4 regions of the Mesorhizobium sp. 113-3-3 genome follow, and region 3 is predicted to be linked to each of the others. Evidence: predicted binding sites of a transcription regulator. Region 3 holds the regulator's gene; each other region holds the start of a gene.
What was found. Region 3 encodes HrcA, which represses chaperone genes, less so after heat shock. Its sites were predicted from a motif close to GTTAGCACTCNCNNNNNGNGAGTGCTAAC; they were not measured.
Positions count from the first base shown of each region.

Region 1 (4,875 bases), 3.2 Mb from region 3:
CCTGCCCGCACGCGCGCCCGATGCTTTTGCGCGTCATGCGAGACAAGCCCCTCAACCCTGTCCAGGGACAGGATCGTGCCTTGCGACTTCACCAGCGGTGTGAAGGAATGGCCAGCGCCGACCACGCGGATGGGGCCCGGCGCGGTGCGAACCAGATCGCCGATCTCGCCGGCATCGGCGGGGCTGGCGATCAGCCGGGGCTCAGCGGTGACATAGCCGGACCAGTTGCTCCAGTTGGACATGTTACCTCCCGTCAGGCTCTTTGTTGGACCATGATCTCTTCCGAAAACCAGCTTCCATTCTTCGGGATCATGCGCTGGCGCGGCGACGCCGCGCCACAAGGATGAACAGGCCGAGCAACAGCACACTGGCCAGGGCGCTGCCGGCGGCGAATTCCGGAACCGGGCGGAAATCCTTGCCGTCGATGAGCAGTGATGCCGCGACCGGCCCGATCGCCAGGCCGAAGAGCTGCGCGGCCGGCACCAGGAGCACGGCGGTGCGCGTCTCATCGGCCGTGATCGCCAGCCGGATCTGGTAAGGCACGACGAACAGGAGGATAAAACCCATGACCAGGGCGGCGACCCAGAAGGTGGCGAGGGCCGGTCCGCTGGCCAGGATGAGCGAGGCGACCAGCGCGACGGCGCCAATGACTGCGATGGCAGTGCGGTAATCAATGCGCGCTTCGAACACGGTCGCCGTCATTGCGCCCGTGACTTGCACCGCGAGGCTCGCCGAGACAATCAGGCCGACGGTGCGGCCATCAATGCCGAACTGGGCGCCAAGCGGTTCCAGAAACGCCCAGACCGAGCCGAAGAACATGAAATAGCAGAAGACGCACGACAGCGCGGTGATCGAGGGAACCGTCAGCACATTGGCCAGGTTCTCGTCCTTGGGCAGGTCGGCATAGTCAGCAGGGACGACGAAGGCGACGACGAGCGACAGGACACAGACGACCGCGAGAATGAGGAAGCCGCCAGCCGATCCGGCGGCCGGGATTACATAGAGCGCCAGAAGCAGGGCCAGCGCGCATTGCGCCAGGGTCTGCATGGTGACGAAGAAGCCGCCGATGCGTTCGGCCCGCCGCGAACGGGCGATCAATTCGGTGGCGACGGCAACCAGTCCGCCTTCGGCAAGCCCCGCCAGGGCGCGTGCCTCCATCAGCGGATTGGCGCCGCCGGCATAGGCCGTCCAGACATTCGCCAGCGCCAGCAGGAGCAGCAGCACCGCACTTTTCCAGCGCATGTTGCGGGCCGAGAGCAACATCGCGACGATCGCCGAACCGATGGCGATGGCGATCATCTCGGCGGTGGCGACCAGCGCCAGTTCGTCCCCGCTGACATGGCCCTCCGTGTAGAGCGCGCCGAGCAGGACGGGCTGCAGGCCGAGAATGAGCAGGCCGACCGACCCGATCCACAGCGCCGAGGCAAGCTGCCCGCCGGTCGGGTTGCCGACCAGCCAGTCGCCGCTTCCGGCCTGCGCGTCACCAGATGCCAAAGCCGCCTCCCAACGTCCCTTGCCGCACGGCAAAAAAGCTGACAACCTGTCAGCATTTCGGAAACTGATACTTGATCAGATTTTTTGTCAACCAGAATTTGGCAATTCGTGCGAAAGACCGGTGCATGACACAAGCAAGGCGAACAGCGACCGAACCGAGGCGCAAGCCCAAGCAGGAGCGCAGCCGCGAGCGCATCGACGCCATCCTGTCGACGACCATGCGGCTGATCGGCGAAAAGGGCATCGATGCCGTCACCATGAAGGAAGTCGGCGCGCTGGCGGGCGGACCGATCGCCACCGTCTATCACTACTTCCCCAACAAGTCGGCGATCCTGGCGATGCTTTACGAGCGGTTTTCGGAGGTGAGCCGCGCGCGATTGACCGATATCCTCGCCGATGTCCGCGAAGCCAGGGACGTGATCGCCGCCGCCGACCGGCTGCTTGACGACTACCTCGGCCGCGTCGCCGGCGATCCCGCCATCCAGGATCTGCAGAACGCCATCCAGGCCGACAAGGCGTTGAAAAATCTCGACATCGCCGAAACCCGGTATCAGGCCAGGATGTTCTGCGACCATGTCACCGCCTTGATCGAGCCGGGCAAGCATGAGCAGTTCGAACGCATGGTTCTGTTGATCTTCCAGCTCGCCGGCGGCGTGGTGCGCCTGGCGCTCGCGGAAGGCGAAGCGGAAAGCCGTCGGACCATCGAGGATTACCGGTCGATCATCCACACACAGCTGCGGTTGTTTCTCTAAGCCGCAATCCGTGGAAAAAATTACCGCCTTTCGCGGCTGCCGAGCGCCTTGACTCTCACGGGTCGGCGGCCTATTTCAGCGCCACGTTAGCACTCGCCATTGGTGAGTGCTAACTATGTGTCCGGCTTCGCCGGACGGAGGAACTGTTTCTCACCGTTCTCATTCGAGGAAGAAAAAATGGCAAAGTCGAAGTTCCGCCCGCTTCATGACCGCGTGGTCGTTCGCCGGGTCGAATCCGAATCCAAGACCGCCGGCGGGATCATCATCCCGGATACGGCGAAGGAAAAGCCGCAGGAAGGCGAGATCATCGCCGTCGGCTCCGGCGCGCGCGACGAAAGCGGCAAGCTGGTCCCCCTGGACGTCAAGGCTGGTGACCGCATCCTGTTCGGCAAGTGGTCGGGCACCGAAGTCAAGCTCAATGGCGAGGACCTTCTGATCATGAAGGAATCCGACATCATGGGCATCATCGGCTGATCATCGGCCTCACCGTCAACTGAATTCCGGGCTTTATCCCAAGCCCCTGCCAGGAGCTAAAAATGGCTGCTAAAGACGTAAAATTCTCCCGTGATGCCCGTGAGCGCATGCTGCGCGGCGTCAACATCCTCGCCGACGCGGTGAAGGTCACGCTCGGCCCCAAGGGCCGCAACGTCGTCATCGACAAGTCGTTCGGCGCACCGCGCATCACCAAGGACGGCGTCACCGTCGCCAAGGAAATCGAGCTTGAGGACAAGTTCGAGAACATGGGCGCGCAGATGGTCCGCGAAGTTGCTTCGAAGACCAACGACATCGCCGGCGACGGCACCACGACCGCGACCGTTCTGGCTCAGTCGATCGTCCAGGAAGGCCACAAGGCGGTTGCCGCCGGCATGAACCCGATGGACCTGAAGCGCGGCATTGACCTCGCCGTCACCGAAGTCGTCACGGCTCTCGGCAAGGCTGCCAAGAAGATCAAGACCTCCGAGGAAGTTGCCCAGGTCGGCACGATCTCGGCCAATGGCGACGAGTCGGTCGGCAAGATGATCGCGGAAGCGATGCAGAAGGTCGGCAACGAAGGCGTCATCACCGTCGAGGAAGCCAAGACCGCCGAGACCGAACTCGAAGTCGTCGAAGGCATGCAGTTCGACCGCGGCTATCTCTCGCCCTACTTCGTCACCAACGCCGACAAGATGGTTGCCGATCTCGAGGACGCCTACATCCTGCTCCACGAGAAGAAGCTCTCCAACCTGCAGGCCATGCTGCCGGTTCTCGAAGCTGTCGTGCAGACCTCGAAGCCGCTGCTCATCATCTCGGAAGACGTCGAAGGCGAGGCCCTGGCCACGCTGGTCGTCAACAAGCTGCGTGGCGGCCTGAAGATCGCCGCCGTCAAGGCGCCGGGCTTCGGTGATCGCCGCAAGGCCATGCTGGAAGACATCGCCATCCTCACCGGTGGCCAGGTCATTTCGGAAGACCTCGGCATCAAGCTCGAGAATGTCGGCCTCAACATGCTCGGCCGCGCCAAGAAGGTGTCGATCTCCAAGGAGAACACCACCATCGTCGACGGCGCCGGCAAGAAGGCCGAGATCCAGGGCCGCGTTGCCCAGATCAAGCAGCAGATCGAAGAGACCACTTCGGACTACGACAAGGAGAAGCTGCAGGAACGTCTCGCGAAGCTCGCGGGCGGCGTTGCGGTGATCCGCGTCGGCGGTGCGACGGAAGTCGAAGTCAAGGAAAAGAAGGACCGCGTTGACGACGCCCTGAACGCGACCCGCGCGGCCGTGGAAGAAGGCATCGTTGCCGGCGGTGGCGTGGCCCTGCTGCGCGCTTCGGCCAACATCAAGGCCACCGGCGCCAATGCCGACCAGGCTGCTGGCATCAACATCGTGCGTCGTGCGCTGCAGGCTCCGGCCCGCCAGATCGCCTCGAACGCCGGTGCGGAAGCTTCGATCGTTGCCGGCAAGATCCTTGAGAACAAGGGCGCGACCTTCGGCTACAACGCCCAGACCGGCGAATATGGCGACATGATCGCCATGGGTATCGTCGATCCGGTCAAGGTTGTGCGCACGGCTCTCCAGGACGCGGCCTCGGTCGCCGGCCTGCTGGTCACCACCGAAGCCATGATCGCGGAGGCTCCGAAGAAGGAGTCGGCTGGCGGCGGCATGCCCGGCGGCATGGGCGGTGGCGGCATGGGCGGCATGGGCGGCATGGACTTCTAAGAAGTCCATAAAGCACGCCCATGAACCAACATGGCTCAAGTCCGTAAGCGGGCTTGAGTGGCGGCATGGATTTCTAATCCAGCCAATCCAGCTAAGCTTACGGAAAGGGCGCCGCACGGCGCCCTTTTTCGTTGTCTTGCCCTAACCACACCGCCTTGCCCTTGGTTTCCTGCGACAATGGCGGCCATCGGCTCTGCTCCACCCGATCGGGCAGTTCCTCTTCATGAGAATTTTCCCAGCAAAATCAGCAACTTCGATTGCACTTTGGCGATATTGCGTAAATTTGTCAGACAATATTTCTTAACACATTCGCGGTTACTAAAGCGCGAGAGCACGGCGAGGTTGCTCCAGCGTGTGGCGTGTCTGGTGACCATCGATGCAGTTTTTCCGGCGATTTTTGCGGAACCGCGACGGCAACGTGCTGATCATCTCGGCAC
Region 1 is NZ_AP023243.1:4,806,396-4,811,270, forward strand. It holds gene JG746_RS23590 (D-arabinono-1,4-lactone oxidase) at 1-242, opposite strand, end outside; gene JG746_RS23595 (MFS transporter) at 310-1,494, opposite strand; gene JG746_RS23600 (TetR/AcrR family transcriptional regulator) at 1,620-2,246, shown strand; gene groES (co-chaperone GroES) at 2,424-2,720, shown strand; gene groL (chaperonin GroEL) at 2,783-4,438, shown strand; gene JG746_RS23615 (TadE/TadG family type IV pilus assembly protein) at 4,815-4,875, shown strand, end outside.
Region 1: the regulator HrcA is predicted to act here: its motif matches at 2,332-2,360, upstream of groES (co-chaperone GroES).

Region 2 (4,875 bases), on a different replicon from region 3:
CCGGCGACCGAGGCCGCATCCTGCAGAGCCGTACGAACGACCTTGACCGGATCGACGATACCCATGGCGATCATGTCGCCATATTCGCCGGTCTGGGCGTTGTAGCCGAAGGTCGCGCCCGTGTTGTCGAGGATCTTGCCGGCAACGATCGAAGCTTCCGCACCGGCGTTGGCCGCGATCTGGCGGGCCGGAGCCTGCAGCGCACGACGCACGATGTTGATGCCGGCGGCCTGGTCGGAGTTGGCGCCGGTGGCCTTGAGGTTGGCCGAAGCGCGCAGCAGGGCCACGCCACCGCCAGCGACAATGCCTTCTTCCACGGCCGCGCGGGTCGCGTTGAGGGCGTCATCGACGCGGTCCTTCTTTTCCTTGACTTCGACTTCCGTCGCACCGCCGACGCGGATCACGGCAACGCCGCCCGCGAGCTTCGCGAGACGTTCCTGCAGCTTCTCCTTGTCGTAGTCCGAGGTGGTCTCCTCGATCTGCTGCTTGATCTGGGCGACGCGGCCCTGGATCTCGGCCTTCTTGCCGGCGCCGTCGACGATGGTGGTGTTCTCCTTGGAGATCGACACCTTCTTGGCGCGGCCGAGCATGTTGAGGCCGACGTTCTCGAGCTTGATGCCGAGGTCTTCCGAGATGACCTGGCCACCGGTGAGGATGGCGATGTCTTCCAGCATGGCCTTGCGGCGATCACCGAAGCCCGGCGCCTTGACGGCGGCGATCTTCAGGCCGCCACGCAGCTTGTTGACGACCAGCGTGGCCAGGGCCTCGCCTTCGACGTCTTCCGAGATGATGAGCAGCGGCTTGGAGGTCTGCACGACGGCCTCGAGGACCGGCAGCATGGCCTGCAGGTTGGAGAGCTTCTTCTCGTGGAGCAGGATGTAGGCGTCCTCGAGATCGGCAACCATCTTGTCGGCGTTGGTGACGAAGTAGGGCGACAGGTAGCCGCGGTCGAACTGCATGCCTTCGACGACTTCGAGTTCGGTCTCGGCGGTCTTGGCTTCCTCGACCGTGATGACGCCCTCGTTGCCGACCTTCTGCATCGCTTCGGCGATCATGGCGCCGACCGACTCGTCGCCATTGGCCGAGATCGTGCCGACCTGGGCGACTTCCTCGGAGGTCTTGATCTTCTTGGCGGCCTTGCCGAGCGCCACGACGACTTCGGTGACGGCGAGGTCGATGCCGCGCTTCAGGTCCATCGGGTTCATGCCGGCGGCAACCGCCTTGTGGCCTTCCTGGACGATCGACTGCGCGAGAACCGTCGCGGTCGTGGTGCCGTCGCCGGCGATGTCGTTGGTCTTCGAAGCAACTTCGCGGACCATCTGCGCGCCCATGTTCTCGAACTTGTCCTCAAGCTCGATTTCCTTGGCGACGGTGACGCCGTCCTTGGTGATGCGTGGGGCGCCGAACGACTTGTCGATGACCACGTTGCGGCCCTTGGGGCCGAGCGTGACCTTCACCGCGTCGGCGAGGATGTTGACGCCGCGCAGCATGCGCTCACGGGCGTCGCGGGAGAATTTTACTTCTTTGGCAGCCATGTTTAGCTCCTGGCAGGGGCTTTGATCGAGCCCGCAGATTTAGATGACGGTGAGGCCGATATTCAGCCGATGATGCCCATGATGTCGGATTCCTTCATGATCAGAAGGTCTTCGCCATTGAGCTTGACTTCGGTGCCCGACCACTTGCCGAACAGGATGCGGTCGCCAGCCTTGACGTCCAGGGGGACGAGCTTGCCGGCTTCGTCGCGGGCGCCGGAACCGACGGCGATGATCTCGCCTTCCTGCGGCTTTTCCTTCGCCGTATCCGGGATGATGATCCCGCCGGCGGTCTTGGATTCGGATTCAACCCGGCGAACGACCACGCGGTCATGAAGCGGGCGGAACTTCGACTTTGCCATTTTTGGATATCCCTGGTGCGGATGTTGACTGGTTCTCCGTCGCCGGAGCCCGTTAGCACTCGCCACACGCGAGTGCTAACGCGACGGTGGGATAGGCGGTCGGCTGGTACTAGTCAAGACGGAAGAGGAGACGAGTGAAGAGTAAAACAAGCACGCACGTGAGATTTGCACCCGATCCGCAGATCACCATACCGACCAGCAGCTTCGACAAGTGCCGCGCTCAAAGGCCTGACCGAAGACCGCATTCGATCATACGTTCAGACAGTCAGAAACTCCTTGTACACCGGACGGCAACACGAAGCGGAAGCTTCACGGCTTTCCATCCGAGCGCAACGGCTGCGGATTTGGTCCATCAACCGGCAAAGAATTCGCGCCGATTCTATGAGCGCTTTTGCCGTCAGTCTTTGAAAAGTCCCGTAGTCAGGAGCCACACCAGCCGATCGAGATGACTGCGAACCGCGTCGCGGGCGCGAACTGGCTCCTCCCACGGATCGATACCCAATATTTCGGCCATCTCTTCTCAAGGGACATGGGTAGATACAGAAGAAGCTTTATTAGGAATTTGCGATCTATACTCCATGATATCTCCCCCTACGCAATTCTGACCCCGCCTTTGACGCGTCTAGACTATCGTCAATTGTGGAAATTTCAACATTTCTCGGCCGCGCAACCGGCGGCGATGGCAGTGAAGGCCGGCCCCTCGCCAGGGGCGTCGCTGGAGCTAGCCGTTTACAAATTCGGCGAAGCGCGCTGGGCGGATATCCTTCGGGTCGGCGTTCAACCGAAAGCAGACCATGCCGGGGCAGATCCGCCGCGCTTTTTCGTTGCCATCCCCCGCGACATAATACCGGCTGACCTGGTGCTCAGACTTAGCTTGAAAACCGGACCCGACAGGCCTTCTCAAAAGCCAGTTTTCGACGGATCCGTCTTGCACCGAGGGTCCTGGTTCGGTTTCGCTGTCAGCAGGAGACGGTTTGCGACCAGCAAGCCGATGACCGCGGCCCGAGGGGCCACCATCCGGATATATGACAGGCCGCGAGTCATCCTGTCATCCTTGAGGTCGTCCCATTGGCTTTCAGCGCGGCCATCAGCATCGGTCCAACCGAAAACTCCCCTCCCCTCGCCTTTTCGGTGAGTACCCGCATATAACCGCCAGCCGAGTTGATGTGCTGCGCCCGTTGCAGAATGCAGGCAATCACGATCGCCGCGGTCTCCTGGCCCATCACATGGCAAGCCTCCTCATACGCTGAAGGCGAAACCCCCAGAAAACCCCGCACCTGGGCGGCCGTTATCATGAGATCGCGCCAATTGCCGATCCCGTCGACGGCATAATCCGCAATTTCGGGACAGGCCTTCAGCACCATCCCCAGCGGGTATGTTTTCGGCGCCTCCGCGGTCCTCGTCCTGGGCTCGGCCGTCGCCTCGCTTTTCTCTAAAGCAGGTTCAAATTCAAGAATAGAGTCGGTGTTTGAATCAGATTGCTGCCGCTCATTTTGAGAGTCATTGCCGCTCGGATTTGCAGATTTCATGTGAATTTCCAGCAGCTTATCCACTTCGTCATGCAATGCGGCAAGCTCAGCCACGATCGGTTCCAGCTCGGCAATGCAGGCTCGGCGCGGGATTGCCTCCACAACGCCGCGGAAACGCTTCCACAGGCCTCCCCAGTCGCCCGGGACATCTTCGTCAACGGCCGCTTCGATCAGCTTGTGGATGTCACGGCGGTGCAAGGTGATCCGCTCGCGCATAAGCCTGAGCGCCCGGTTGCCGGCACGAACACGCTCGGCCGCGGCCTCAAACTCGTAAGCACGGGCCAGCAGCGGAGCCAGGGAGAAGCCAAATGCTTCCTCGATCTGCCCTCCCCGGCCCTTGCGGGCGTAACGCTTGCCGTTCGGGCTATCCCGACGGATGATCAGCCCGCAGTCAACAAGAGCCGCCAGGTGCCGCCTGACCGTGGGCTCCGGCATCCCGTGCGCCCTAAGCGACAGCTGTGCGTTCGAGGGAAAGACGATGAGATCGTTTTCCTCGCTCAATTCGCTGTCGGGATAGAATGATAGCAACGCATTGAGCACGGCCAAAGCGCGATCGCCGATGCCGACGATGCTCTTGCCCTCGCAGAGATTGCGGTAGATCTGCCATTTGTCGACGACCCTGCCCTTGGGGATTTCACGTGAATCGTTTTGCGATGCCAGCATGGCAAGCGACATCGGCCGCCGCCCAAAGGGCGTCGTTGCAATACCCGTCTCCATTTTTCCTTCGCCTTCAATTAGGCAAAAGAAATCCGCTCGCCGAATCGACGCCTAGACTCTTGACAGTGATTCGTGGAAATGCGATTCTCAGTTTGCGACAACTTTGAAAGAGGCTTCCACGGCTAAGGTCGTTTGGGGGCCTTTTTCTTTTGCGGTTTACTCCTGCTTCGATTTTCTGTTTGCCTGCCAGTCGGCATAGAGATCGTCCAGCCGTTCTGTCAGATATCCGCCAAAACCTTCATCGGCTCCGGCAGTCTTGAGGGAGAGCGTATAGGCCCTCCCGGTGTCCTTGATCTTTGCCGCGACCTTGCCGCCGTTCGGTTTCCACTCCCTGATCTGTTCTCGCTGCGGCTTCTTCGAAACTTCAGCCAAAACCATCATGAAGCGTTCGTCCGAGCCCAAGGCCTCGAACTCAGGCCTGTGGATGGCATTTTTGGCGGCTTCTAGCGCTTTGGGATCAGTGATCTTTTCGGCAATATCCATCCACCTGCGACGGCCCATAGAGGGTGCGGCACCGATGACTTTGACCAGGCTGTCTGGAATGCCCTTGGCGACGGACAGCAGTTTCGACAGTTCCGTCTTGTCAGTGCTTAACGCCTGCATGATCAGATCGCGGCCGAAGCCGTGTGTTTCGAGGCTTAGGGCAAAGACGGCTCTCTCGATATAAGAGAGATCCTTTCTCGCGGTGTTTTCGATACCTTGCGCGACTACGAGTTCATTGTCCGATAATGGCCT
Region 2 is NZ_AP023244.1:293,696-298,570, forward strand. It holds gene groL (chaperonin GroEL) at 1-1,535, opposite strand, end outside; gene groES (co-chaperone GroES) at 1,598-1,894, opposite strand; gene repC (plasmid replication protein RepC) at 2,935-4,140, opposite strand; gene repB (plasmid partitioning protein RepB) at 4,297-4,875, opposite strand, start outside.
Region 2: the regulator HrcA is predicted to act here: its motif matches at 1,946-1,974, upstream of groES (co-chaperone GroES).

Region 3 (4,875 bases):
CCAGCGCCTTGATGTAGGCGTTTTCCTCGAAAGTCGTGCCGGTCTCGTCAGGCTCCGGCAGGCCATAGTCCTTGGCCGACTTCGCCTCGAAACCGAACGGCCCCATCAAATCGGCGAATTCGCGCAGCTTGCCGGCATTGTGGCTGGCGACGACGATCTTCTTGCCATCAAGTGTATGCATCAAAGGCCCCAGATTCTCGGCTCGGCGAACTCGATCGAATTGCCCGAGGGGTCGCGTATATAGAGCGAACGGCCACCTTGCGGCCATTCGAATTCGCTTTCGATGGCGATTCTTTTTGCCTCCAGATGCGCTTTCCAGGCCATGATTTCGGCGGCGGTTGCGGCAAAGCAGAGGTGACCCTCGCCGACCGCGCCGTGCGGCGGCACCGGCAGCCGGGCATCCGGCGCCGGAGGTATTTTCGTCGCTTCGGCATTGAATACCAGCAGCACGCCTGGTCCACAGCGGAAGAAGAGATGGCGGCCGTCGACCTTGCCGAGCAGGGTGAGGCCGAGGATGTCGGTGTAGAACGTTTCGGCGGCCGGAAGGTCGGTGACGTAGAGCGCGGATTCCAGGATTGCAGAGGGTATCACGAGGCGCCCCCCTCTGCCCTGCCGGGCATCTCCCCCTCGAGGGGGGAGAGTGGCTGTGGCTGCGCCGGCATCCCTTGTGCGACGTTGGCGATTGGCGAAGGCCAAGGCAACATCTGATCTCCCCCCTTGAGGGGGAGATGGCCGGCAGGCCAGAGGGGGGCACTCACGCTCGGCATCTAAATCCTAAGCCACCGCCATCTGCTGCAAACTCACCAGGCGCTGGATGCCTTTCTTGGCCAGGCCCATCAATTCGGCAAACTGGTCCTCCGAGAAAGGCTCGCCCTCGGCGGTGCCCTGGATCTCGACGATGCCCCCCTTGCCGGTCATGACGAAATTGGCGTCGGTGCCGGCCGCGGAATCCTCGAGATAATCGAGATCGATGACCGGCTGGCCGTCATGGATGCCGCAGGAAATCGCCGCGACGTGGTCTTTCAGCACCTTGGCGACGCTGGCCATCTGGCGCGCTTCCATCCAGCGCAGGCAGTCGTACAGCGCCACCCAGCCGCCGGTGATCGAGGCGGTGCGGGTGCCGCCATCGGCCTGGATGACGTCGCAGTCGACGGTGATCTGCTGTTCGCCCAGCGCCTGCAGATCGACCACCGCGCGCAAGGAGCGGCCGATGAGGCGCTGGATTTCGAGCGTGCGGCCGCCCTGCTTGCCGGCCGAGGCCTCGCGGCGCATTCGCTCGCCAGTCGAGCGCGGCAGCATGCCATATTCGGCCGTCACCCAGCCCTTGCCGGAATTGCGCATCCAGCCCGGCACCTTTTCCTCGAGGCTGGCGGTGCACAAGACATGGGTGTCGCCGAACTTCACCAGGCACGAACCTTCGGCGTGCTTGGAGACGCCGCGCTCGAAGGAGATGGCGCGCATTTCGTCGAATTGGCGTTTGGAGGGGCGCATTCAGGCTTCTTTCCAGTCATTTTTCGGAATCGTGGCCGGCTTTTAGACGCATGGGGGGCGGCGCGCAAAGGAAAACGGACCCGGTGAGCCGACACGAGAGACCGGGTTGCGTCCACCGCGCCGAAGTCTATATCCTGAACAAGGAGGTTTTTGGCCGAATGACCAAGGCAATCGATCCCGGTTCGCAGTCGCTTGCACTTCAATCACTCGACATGCGCTCTCGTGACATCTTCCGGCGCATCGTCGATTCCTATCTCAGGGATGGCGAGCCCGTGGGCTCGCGCAGCCTGTCGCGCATCCTGCCTTCCTCGCTGTCGCCGGCCACCATCCGCAATGTGATGAGCGACCTCGAGCATCTCGGGCTGATCTACGCACCGCACATCTCCGCCGGCCGGCTGCCGACGCAGGCGGGCCTGCGCTTCTTCGTCGATGCCTTCATGGAACTTGGCGACCTCTCAGACGAGGAGCGCCGCACCATCGAGGCGCAGGTGCGCGCCTCCGGTTCCGGCGCGACACTGGAGCACATGCTGACCGAGGCCAGCCAGATGCTGTCGGGCATGTCGCGCGGCGCCGGCCTGGTGCTGGCCGCCAAGAACGAGGTGGCGCTGAAGCATATCGAGTTCATCCAGCTGGAGCCGACCAAGGCGCTTGCCGTGCTGGTGTCGCAGAATGGCGACGTCGAGAACCGCGTCGTCGAGCTGCCCGCCGGCATCACCGTCTCGCAACTGCATGAAGCCTCGAATTTCCTCAACGCGCATATCCGCGGCCGCACGCTGGCCGAAGCGCGCACCGAAATCGCCCGCATCAAGGAAGAGACGAGAGCGGCGCTGGATACACTGTCGCAGGACCTCGTCGAGAAAGGGCTGGCGGTGTGGGCGGGCGCCGAAAGCGGCCTGCCGGCACGGCTCATCGTGCGCGGCCGCGCCAACCTGCTCGAAAACGTCACCGCCCAGGCCGATATCGAACTCCTGCGGCACTTGTTCGAGGACATGGAGACGCAGGACGGTCTGATCCAGCTGCTTGACCTCGCCGAGCAGGGATCGGGCGTGCGCATCTTCATCGGTTCGGAAAACAAGCTGTTTTCGCTGTCGGGCTCGTCGCTGGTGGTCGCGCCCTATCGCGACAAGGATGCCCGCGTCGTCGGCGCGCTCGGCGTCATCGGCCCGACCCGGTTGAACTACGCCCGCATCGTGCCGATGGTCGATTATACCGCGCAGCTGATTTCGCGCATGCTAAGGTAGCGCCCCGGACGGCAAGAGACGGGCAGCAAGGAGAAAAACAATGGCGCTCGAAGAACTCAAGGCCCGGATCAGCCTGCTGCTCGAGGAGATGGTCAACCAGCCGGAAGACCAGCACGAAATCCAGGAACAATTGCGCGAGAAGCTGCAGGAAATGCGCGCCATGGGCTTGCCGCTGCCGGCCGATCTCGTCGCGCTGGAAAAACGCCTCGACGACGATTTCCTGGCTGCCGGGACATAGGCAGGGAACCTGCTTCCCCTCAACTCGTCGTGTGAGGCGGAACCCGGGGACAGATCGGCCGTTGGTTTCCTTCGCGACCAGATGGAGGACAAAATGATCCGATTGGCCGGACTGGTGCTTCCAGCACTCTTTCTCATGACAAGCGCGGCATTCGCCCAGCAGGCCGATCAGCCCGTCCTGAAGGGTGCGGCCGCCTTCGGCGACTGGCGCGCCGACAGGCCGGGCGTGCGCCGCCTGATCAAACCGGAAGACCTGCCAAAACCCTACGTCACCAAGTCGGCCTCGAACAGCGCCGGGCTTGCCGACATGCCGGCGGGCGCGAAGCCGCAATTGCCGCCGGGTTTTTCGGCCGAGCTGATCGCGTCCGGCATCGACAATCCGCGCGCCGTGCGCGTCGCGCCCAATGGCGACCTGTTCGTCGCCGACAGCGAGGCCAACCAAGTCCGCGTCTATCGCCTGGCCAAGGACAGCGCCAGGCCCGCCGAGGACGGCATTTTCGCCGGCAATCTCAATCAGCCCTATGGCATCGCCTTCTATCCGCCGGGCGATGACCCGCAATGGGTCTATGTCGCCAACAGCGACAGCATCGTGCGCTTCGCCTATCAGAAGGGCGAACTGAAGGCATCCGGCGAACCGGAAATCATCGTCGCCAACATTCCCGCGAACCATCACTGGACCCGCGACATCGCCTTTTCGCCTGACGGCAAGACGCTCTATCTGTCGGTCGGTTCGGGCTCGAATGTCGCCGAGGACATGGGCAAGGCGCCGGAGGGCGGCCTCGACGCCTGGGTGACATCGAAGCCACTCGGCGCGACCTGGGGCTCCGAAGAGGGGCGCGCCGACGTGCAGGCCTTCGATCCGGACGGCAAGAACGGCCGCATCGTCGCCACCGGCTTGCGCAATTGTTCCGGCATGACCATCCAGCCGGCGACGGGCGCGCTGTGGTGCGTTGTCAACGAGCGCGACGCGCTGGGCGACAATGTGCCGTTCGAATACGCCACGTCGGTCAAGGACGGCGCGTACTACGGCTGGCCCTGGTACTATATCGGCAACCACGAGGATCCCCGCCACAAGGGCGCGCGCCCCGACCTCGCCGGCAAGGCGACCATTCCCGACGTGCTGATGCAGGCGCATTCGGCGCCGCTCAACATCGCCTTCTACGACCGCAAGGACCTGCCCGCCGACAGCGGTTTTCCCAAGGAATACCGGGGCGATGCGTTTGTCGCCCTGCACGGTTCGTGGAATCGCGGCAACAGGACCGGCTACAAAATCGTCCGCCTGCTGTTCAAGGACGGCAAGCCGACCGGCGAATACGAGGACTTCATGACCGGCTTCGTCGTTTCCAACGGCGAGGTCTGGGGCCGACCGGTGGGGGTGGCCGTAGCCCATGACGGCGCGCTGATCGTGACCGAGGACGGCAACGGCACGATCTGGCGCGTGACCTATGATGGCGGGCGTTCCTGAGGGACATTACTCGGCAGCGCAGACCCCCTCACCCGGATTGCCGAAACCGAATTGCAGGGGCAATTCGGGGCAATCCGACCTCTCCCCGGTGGGGAGAGGAGCCTGCGAGCGCCGTCGCTTTCCTCTTCTTCCCCACGTGGCCGCGAAGCGGCCGGATGAGGGGGCTTCACAAGGCGAAGACCGGGCTGTCTGGTGCAATCAAATCCAATCCCCAGGAAATTCAATTCTATTTGGATGTATGCGATAAAGCCCGCTGATCTGGGACGCTATCCATGACCCTCACCGGCTTCCTCGCCTACAGTGCCGCCCTCGGCATCGCCGCCGCGATTCCCGGCCCTGGCGTCACCGCGCTTGTCGCGCGGGCGCTGGGCTCGGGCTTTCGCTCGTCGCTGGCCATGTCCTTTGGCCTGATGCTGGGCGACCTCACCTATCTGACCGCCG
Region 3 is NZ_AP023243.1:862,903-867,777, forward strand. It holds gene rdgB (RdgB/HAM1 family non-canonical purine NTP pyrophosphatase) at 1-181, opposite strand, end outside; gene JG746_RS04010 (VOC family protein) at 181-591, opposite strand; gene rph (ribonuclease PH) at 775-1,491, opposite strand; gene hrcA (heat-inducible transcriptional repressor HrcA) at 1,650-2,732, shown strand; gene JG746_RS04025 (hypothetical protein) at 2,773-2,970, shown strand; gene JG746_RS04030 (PQQ-dependent sugar dehydrogenase) at 3,064-4,434, shown strand; gene JG746_RS04035 (LysE family translocator) at 4,707-4,875, shown strand, end outside.

Region 4 (4,875 bases), 1.9 Mb from region 3:
CCCGTTAGTTCGGTCGCAATGGCCTCGTGGCGGAGCGGCTACGCTGGAGACGGCAAATCTCTGAAGCCTCGGTTCGATCCCGAGGCGAGGCCTCCAAAATCCTACAGCCGAGACCCCTGTGCCCGACCACTTGTCGCGGCCGATTTGTGCGGTTGCGGTCGTTGTCGCCTGCGACGGACATGCTCACGCCGGCATGGGGCCGAGGTTAAAACCACCTATCTGCATTTGGCATGCAGGGCGCTCGCGAAAAGAGTGCTATGGCAGGGGCGCGAGCCTGCTCGCTCCGATCTTCCCCGGCATTCGAGGTCATTTTCGTGCGTGAACCGTCATCGCTGCCGGTCTTTGGGAAACTTGGCGTCAAGCCATCCGTCGCCGTCGCGGCGGTGCCAACCGCTTCGGCTGGCATCGTGCCGCGCTTGCGGGAGCTTGTGGCCGCGCATGGCGGCATGGCGTTGAAGCTGTCGGTGATCGCCTGGACGATGCTGGTCCTGGGCACGGTGTTTTTCATGTTGCAGGGCTGAGGATCATGGCAAATCGCTATGCGCTGCGCATGGATCTGCCCCAGAGTTGGGCGATCGTCGATGTCTTCACCGGCCAGCCTGCGATGATCAGGCAAAAGGTGATGGTCGGCATGAGCCCGCGCGAGGCCGAGGACATGGTCGTGCAGATGAATGTCGGCGACATCCGGCGCCGCGAAAGGGCGGAGCGCAAGGGTTGAACGGGGGGCCAAGACCCCGCGGCATAAAAACAAGAGGATTCCCGTGAGAGCCAGCCTGAAGCAAAAGATACTGGAGGTCTGCGACCGCAAGATTTCCGAGAAAGGCCCTGGCGTCGGCCTGTCGTTCTACGCGTTTTTCGCCAACAGGAATGACGACCCCGAACTGCTGATGGAAGCAGCGGAATGGTGGATCAGGACCCACCGCCTCGACCATTTCGAAAAGGCCGCGAAGATACGCACGATGGTCGAGGACATGGACCTTTGATCTTTGTTTCTATGCATGTCGTTATCTCAAAACCGGGGTCACTTTTGAGCGACATGCATAGGGCTGATCAGCCGAAGTCGTCGGCCGTCAGCACATACATGCTCTTGCGCGTGCGGTCATAGGCCTTCGACGCCACGTCGCGGATGGCGCTGCTCTGCGTGTCGAATGTTGCGAGGTAACCGGCCTCATTGGCCGCGGTTGCCGGCTGCATCCTGGTCATCGCGTCGGCGGCTACCGAGAAGGAAATCTGGAACATGCCGTCATGGCCGACGAAGCGGATGCGTTTGCCGGCTTCGTCATAGCTGCGGCTGCGGTTGGGGAAGGTCAGGCTCATGTTTTTGCCTCCGTTGCGGCGGCCTTCTTGGTCGCCCGCTTCTTCTTCGGCGTCGGGTTCAGGGCTTCGGCGACGCGGTCAGCCTCTTCCTTGGCCAGCCGCAACTCCCGCAGCCTTGCCGTCTTGATCTCCCGGGCCCGCGCCTCGGACATGTACTCGGCTGTCGCCTTGTTGCGCTCGGCCGTCTTCTTCTGCTTGTCGACGAAGCGGGCTTCAGCTTTTTCCATGATCGTCTGATTGCCGTCGGCCATCGCATAAATCTCCTTGGTGCCTGGAATCGTGAAAATGAACTTGTCCGATAAATAGGCACTCGACCGGCAAAATTCAATTTTTTGAATTATTTGACTGCTTTGCGATATCACGAAACGGCAGGCCGAAATAATACTTTTCAATATTTAATTCCGGCCGCGAATAATTTTTGGCACTCCTATCTATCGAGTGCCAAAGCGCCTATATAAGGGCGCGGCCGCCTAAGCCGGCCCCAGAAAGAAGTTTTCATGAAGTTTCGGCCACTCCACGACCGCGTCGTCATCCGGCGCGCCGAAGGCGATACCAAATCCAAGGGCGGCATCATCATTCCCGACAATGCCAAGGAAAAGCCGCAGGAGGGCGAAGTCATCGCCATCGGCCCCGGCGCACGCGACGAAAACGGCGCGCTTGTGCCGCTCGACGTCAAGGCCGGCGACCTGATCCTGTTCGGCAAATGGTCGGGCACCGAGGTCAAGATCGACGGTGAGGACCTTCTGATCATGAAGGAAGCCGACATTATGGGCGTGATCGAGAAGAGCGTCGAAGCCAAGAAGGCCGCCTGACTGGAGCGCCGCGCCTTCCGCGCGGGGTTCGTCCACTCCAAATTCGAACGGGATTGAAAAAATGTCTGCCAAGGAAATCAAATTCGCCACCGACGCGCGTGACCGCATGCTGCGCGGCGTCGAGATCCTCACCAATGCGGTGAAGGTCACGCTCGGCCCCAAGGGCCGCAACGTCATCATCGACAAGGCCTATGGCGCGCCGCGCATCACCAAGGACGGCGTCACCGTCGCCAAGGAAATCGAGCTTGCCGACAAGTTCGAGAACATGGGCGCGCAGATGGTGCGCGAAGTGGCCTCCAAGACCAACGACCTGGCCGGCGACGGCACCACCACCGCGACCGTGCTGGCCGCCTCGATCCTGCGCGAAGGCGCCAAGCTTGTTGCCGCCGGCATGAACCCGATGGACCTGAAGCGCGGCATCGACCAGGCGGTCGCCGCCGTGGTCGTCGAGATCAAGGCGAAGGCCAAGAAAGTCAAGTCGTCGGCCGAGATCGCCCAGGTCGGCACCATCGCCGCCAATGGCGACGCCACCGTCGGCGAGATGATCGCCAAGGCGATGGACAAGGTCGGCAATGACGGCGTCATCACCGTCGAGGAAGCCAAGACCGCCGAAACCGAACTCGATGTCGTCGAAGGCATGCAGTTCGACCGCGGCTATCTCAGCCCGTATTTCGTCACCAATGCCGACAAGATGCGTGTCGAGCTCGAAGAGCCCTATGTGCTCCTCCACGAGAAGAAGCTCGGCAATCTGCAGGCGATGCTGCCGATCCTCGAAGCGGTGGTGCAGAGCGGCAGGCCGCTGCTGATTATCTCCGAGGACGTCGAAGGCGAGGCTCTGGCCACGCTGGTCGTCAACAAATTGCGCGGCGGCCTCAAGGTCGCTGCCGTCAAGGCGCCGGGCTTCGGCGACCGCCGCAAGGCGATGCTGGAAGACATCGCCGTGCTGACATCCGGCCAGATGATTTCCGAGGATCTCGGCATCAAGCTCGAAAACGTCACCATCGAGATGCTCGGCCGCGCCAAGCGCGTGCTGATCGAGAAGGACACCACCACGATCATCGATGGCGCCGGCACCAAGGCGACGATCCAGGCGCGCGTCGCCCAGATCAAGGGCCAGATCGAGGAGACGACCTCAGATTACGACAAGGAAAAGCTGCAGGAGCGGCTGGCCAAGCTGTCGGGCGGCGTTGCCGTCATCCGTGTCGGTGGCGTCACCGAGTCGGAAGTGAAGGAAAAGAAGGACCGCATCGACGACGCGCTGAATGCGACGCGCGCGGCGGTCGAGGAAGGCATCGTGCCCGGCGGCGGCGTGGCTTTGCTGCGCGCCCGGTCGGCGCTGGCCGGCCTCAACGGCGCCAATGCCGATGTCACCGCCGGTATTTCGATCGTGCTGCGCGCGCTTGAAGCGCCGATCCGCCAGATCGCCGAGAATTCCGGCGTCGAAGGTTCGATCGTGGTCGGCAAGCTCGCCGACAGCAAGGATCACAATCAGGGCTTTGACGCCCAGAACGAGACCTATGTCGACATGATCAAGGCCGGCATCGTCGATCCGGCGAAAGTGGTGCGCACCGCATTGCAGGACGCCGGCTCGATCGCAGCACTCCTGATCACCGCCGAAGCCATGATCACCGACATCCCGGCCAAGGATGCGGCGCCTGCCGGTGGCGGCGGCGGCATGGGCGGCTACTAACGATTCAGCGGGGGGTGGCTTCATCGAAGCCGCCTCCCGGGCCTGAGCTGCATCCACGCCGGTTCCAGGAGCCGGATATTACCGCCGGGGGCCGCTCCCGGCGCACAGGCCTCTAGCCCAGGAGATCGATCCATGATCGTGTTCGCGCAGAAGCCACAGACGGTCGTCACGACCGAAACCACCGAAGAGAGCCGCTTCGACCGCATCCGCAGGATTGCCGCCGACAAGCACAAGAAATCGGATTCAGATACCGCAACGCCACAAAAGGGCGAGCCGAAGCGTCCGATGTAAGGCTGCGCCGCGACGCCGCCGGCCGTCAGCGCCACATCGCCCATCAACGGCGCGAGCTCGATGCCGTTGGCCGAGCTTTGGTCCAGCCAGACAACATCCCGTCGGCCCGATCGGCGTGTCCGGTATTGTCATTATATTAGCTTCAGCGCATATTTGGGTGGCAGCGAGCCCTTGGCCGCCAACGCGTCCCAGGGCGCCTGCAATTGTTCCGAAAAATAAATCACTCCGTGCGGCTCGAATATGGAGCGGCACGAGACAATGACATTTGGAGGAAATACCCATGAAAGTGACGATCTTGGCAAACTATGCGCCTCATGCCGCCAAAGGATTGATGCAGGGGTCGGACAGGCAGGCTGCGGTCAAGGCGCTTTTTGAAAGCGTTGGCGGCAAGATGACCAGCGTGATGTTCACGCGCGGCATCTATGACGTCGTTGTCAATGGCGAGGTGCCGGACCAGTCAGCGGGAATCGGCATGTCCCTTGCGGTGCGAGCGAGCGGCTCGCTGACCGAGATGGTTGTCCTGGAAGAACTCGACATGAAGGCAGTGCTCGCGGCCGCCAAGAAGGCTGCCGGCTCGTACAAACCCGCCGGCTGATGGCTCGCCGTCTTGATCAAGGCAGCACGGTTCGATGCCGTGCTGCCGAGTGTCGGACAGACATCTTCTTCCGACTTTCGCGGCGACTGGAATTCAAGCTAGTATCGTCCGATGGTCGTTTGGTGCAGAGAGCTTGCGGAAACGGAACCGCGTTTTCTCAATTCGGAGAC
Region 4 is NZ_AP023243.1:2,766,392-2,771,266, forward strand. It holds gene JG746_RS13370 (hypothetical protein) at 315-521, shown strand; gene JG746_RS13375 (hypothetical protein) at 527-718, shown strand; gene JG746_RS13380 (DUF6500 family protein) at 762-983, shown strand; gene JG746_RS13385 (DUF1488 domain-containing protein) at 1,051-1,317, opposite strand; gene JG746_RS13390 (hypothetical protein) at 1,314-1,568, opposite strand; gene JG746_RS13395 (co-chaperone GroES) at 1,815-2,129, shown strand; gene groL (chaperonin GroEL) at 2,191-3,819, shown strand; gene JG746_RS13405 (hypothetical protein) at 3,952-4,110, shown strand; gene JG746_RS13410 (GYD domain-containing protein) at 4,391-4,705, shown strand.
Region 4: the regulator HrcA is predicted to act here: its motif matches at 1,735-1,763, upstream of JG746_RS13395 (co-chaperone GroES).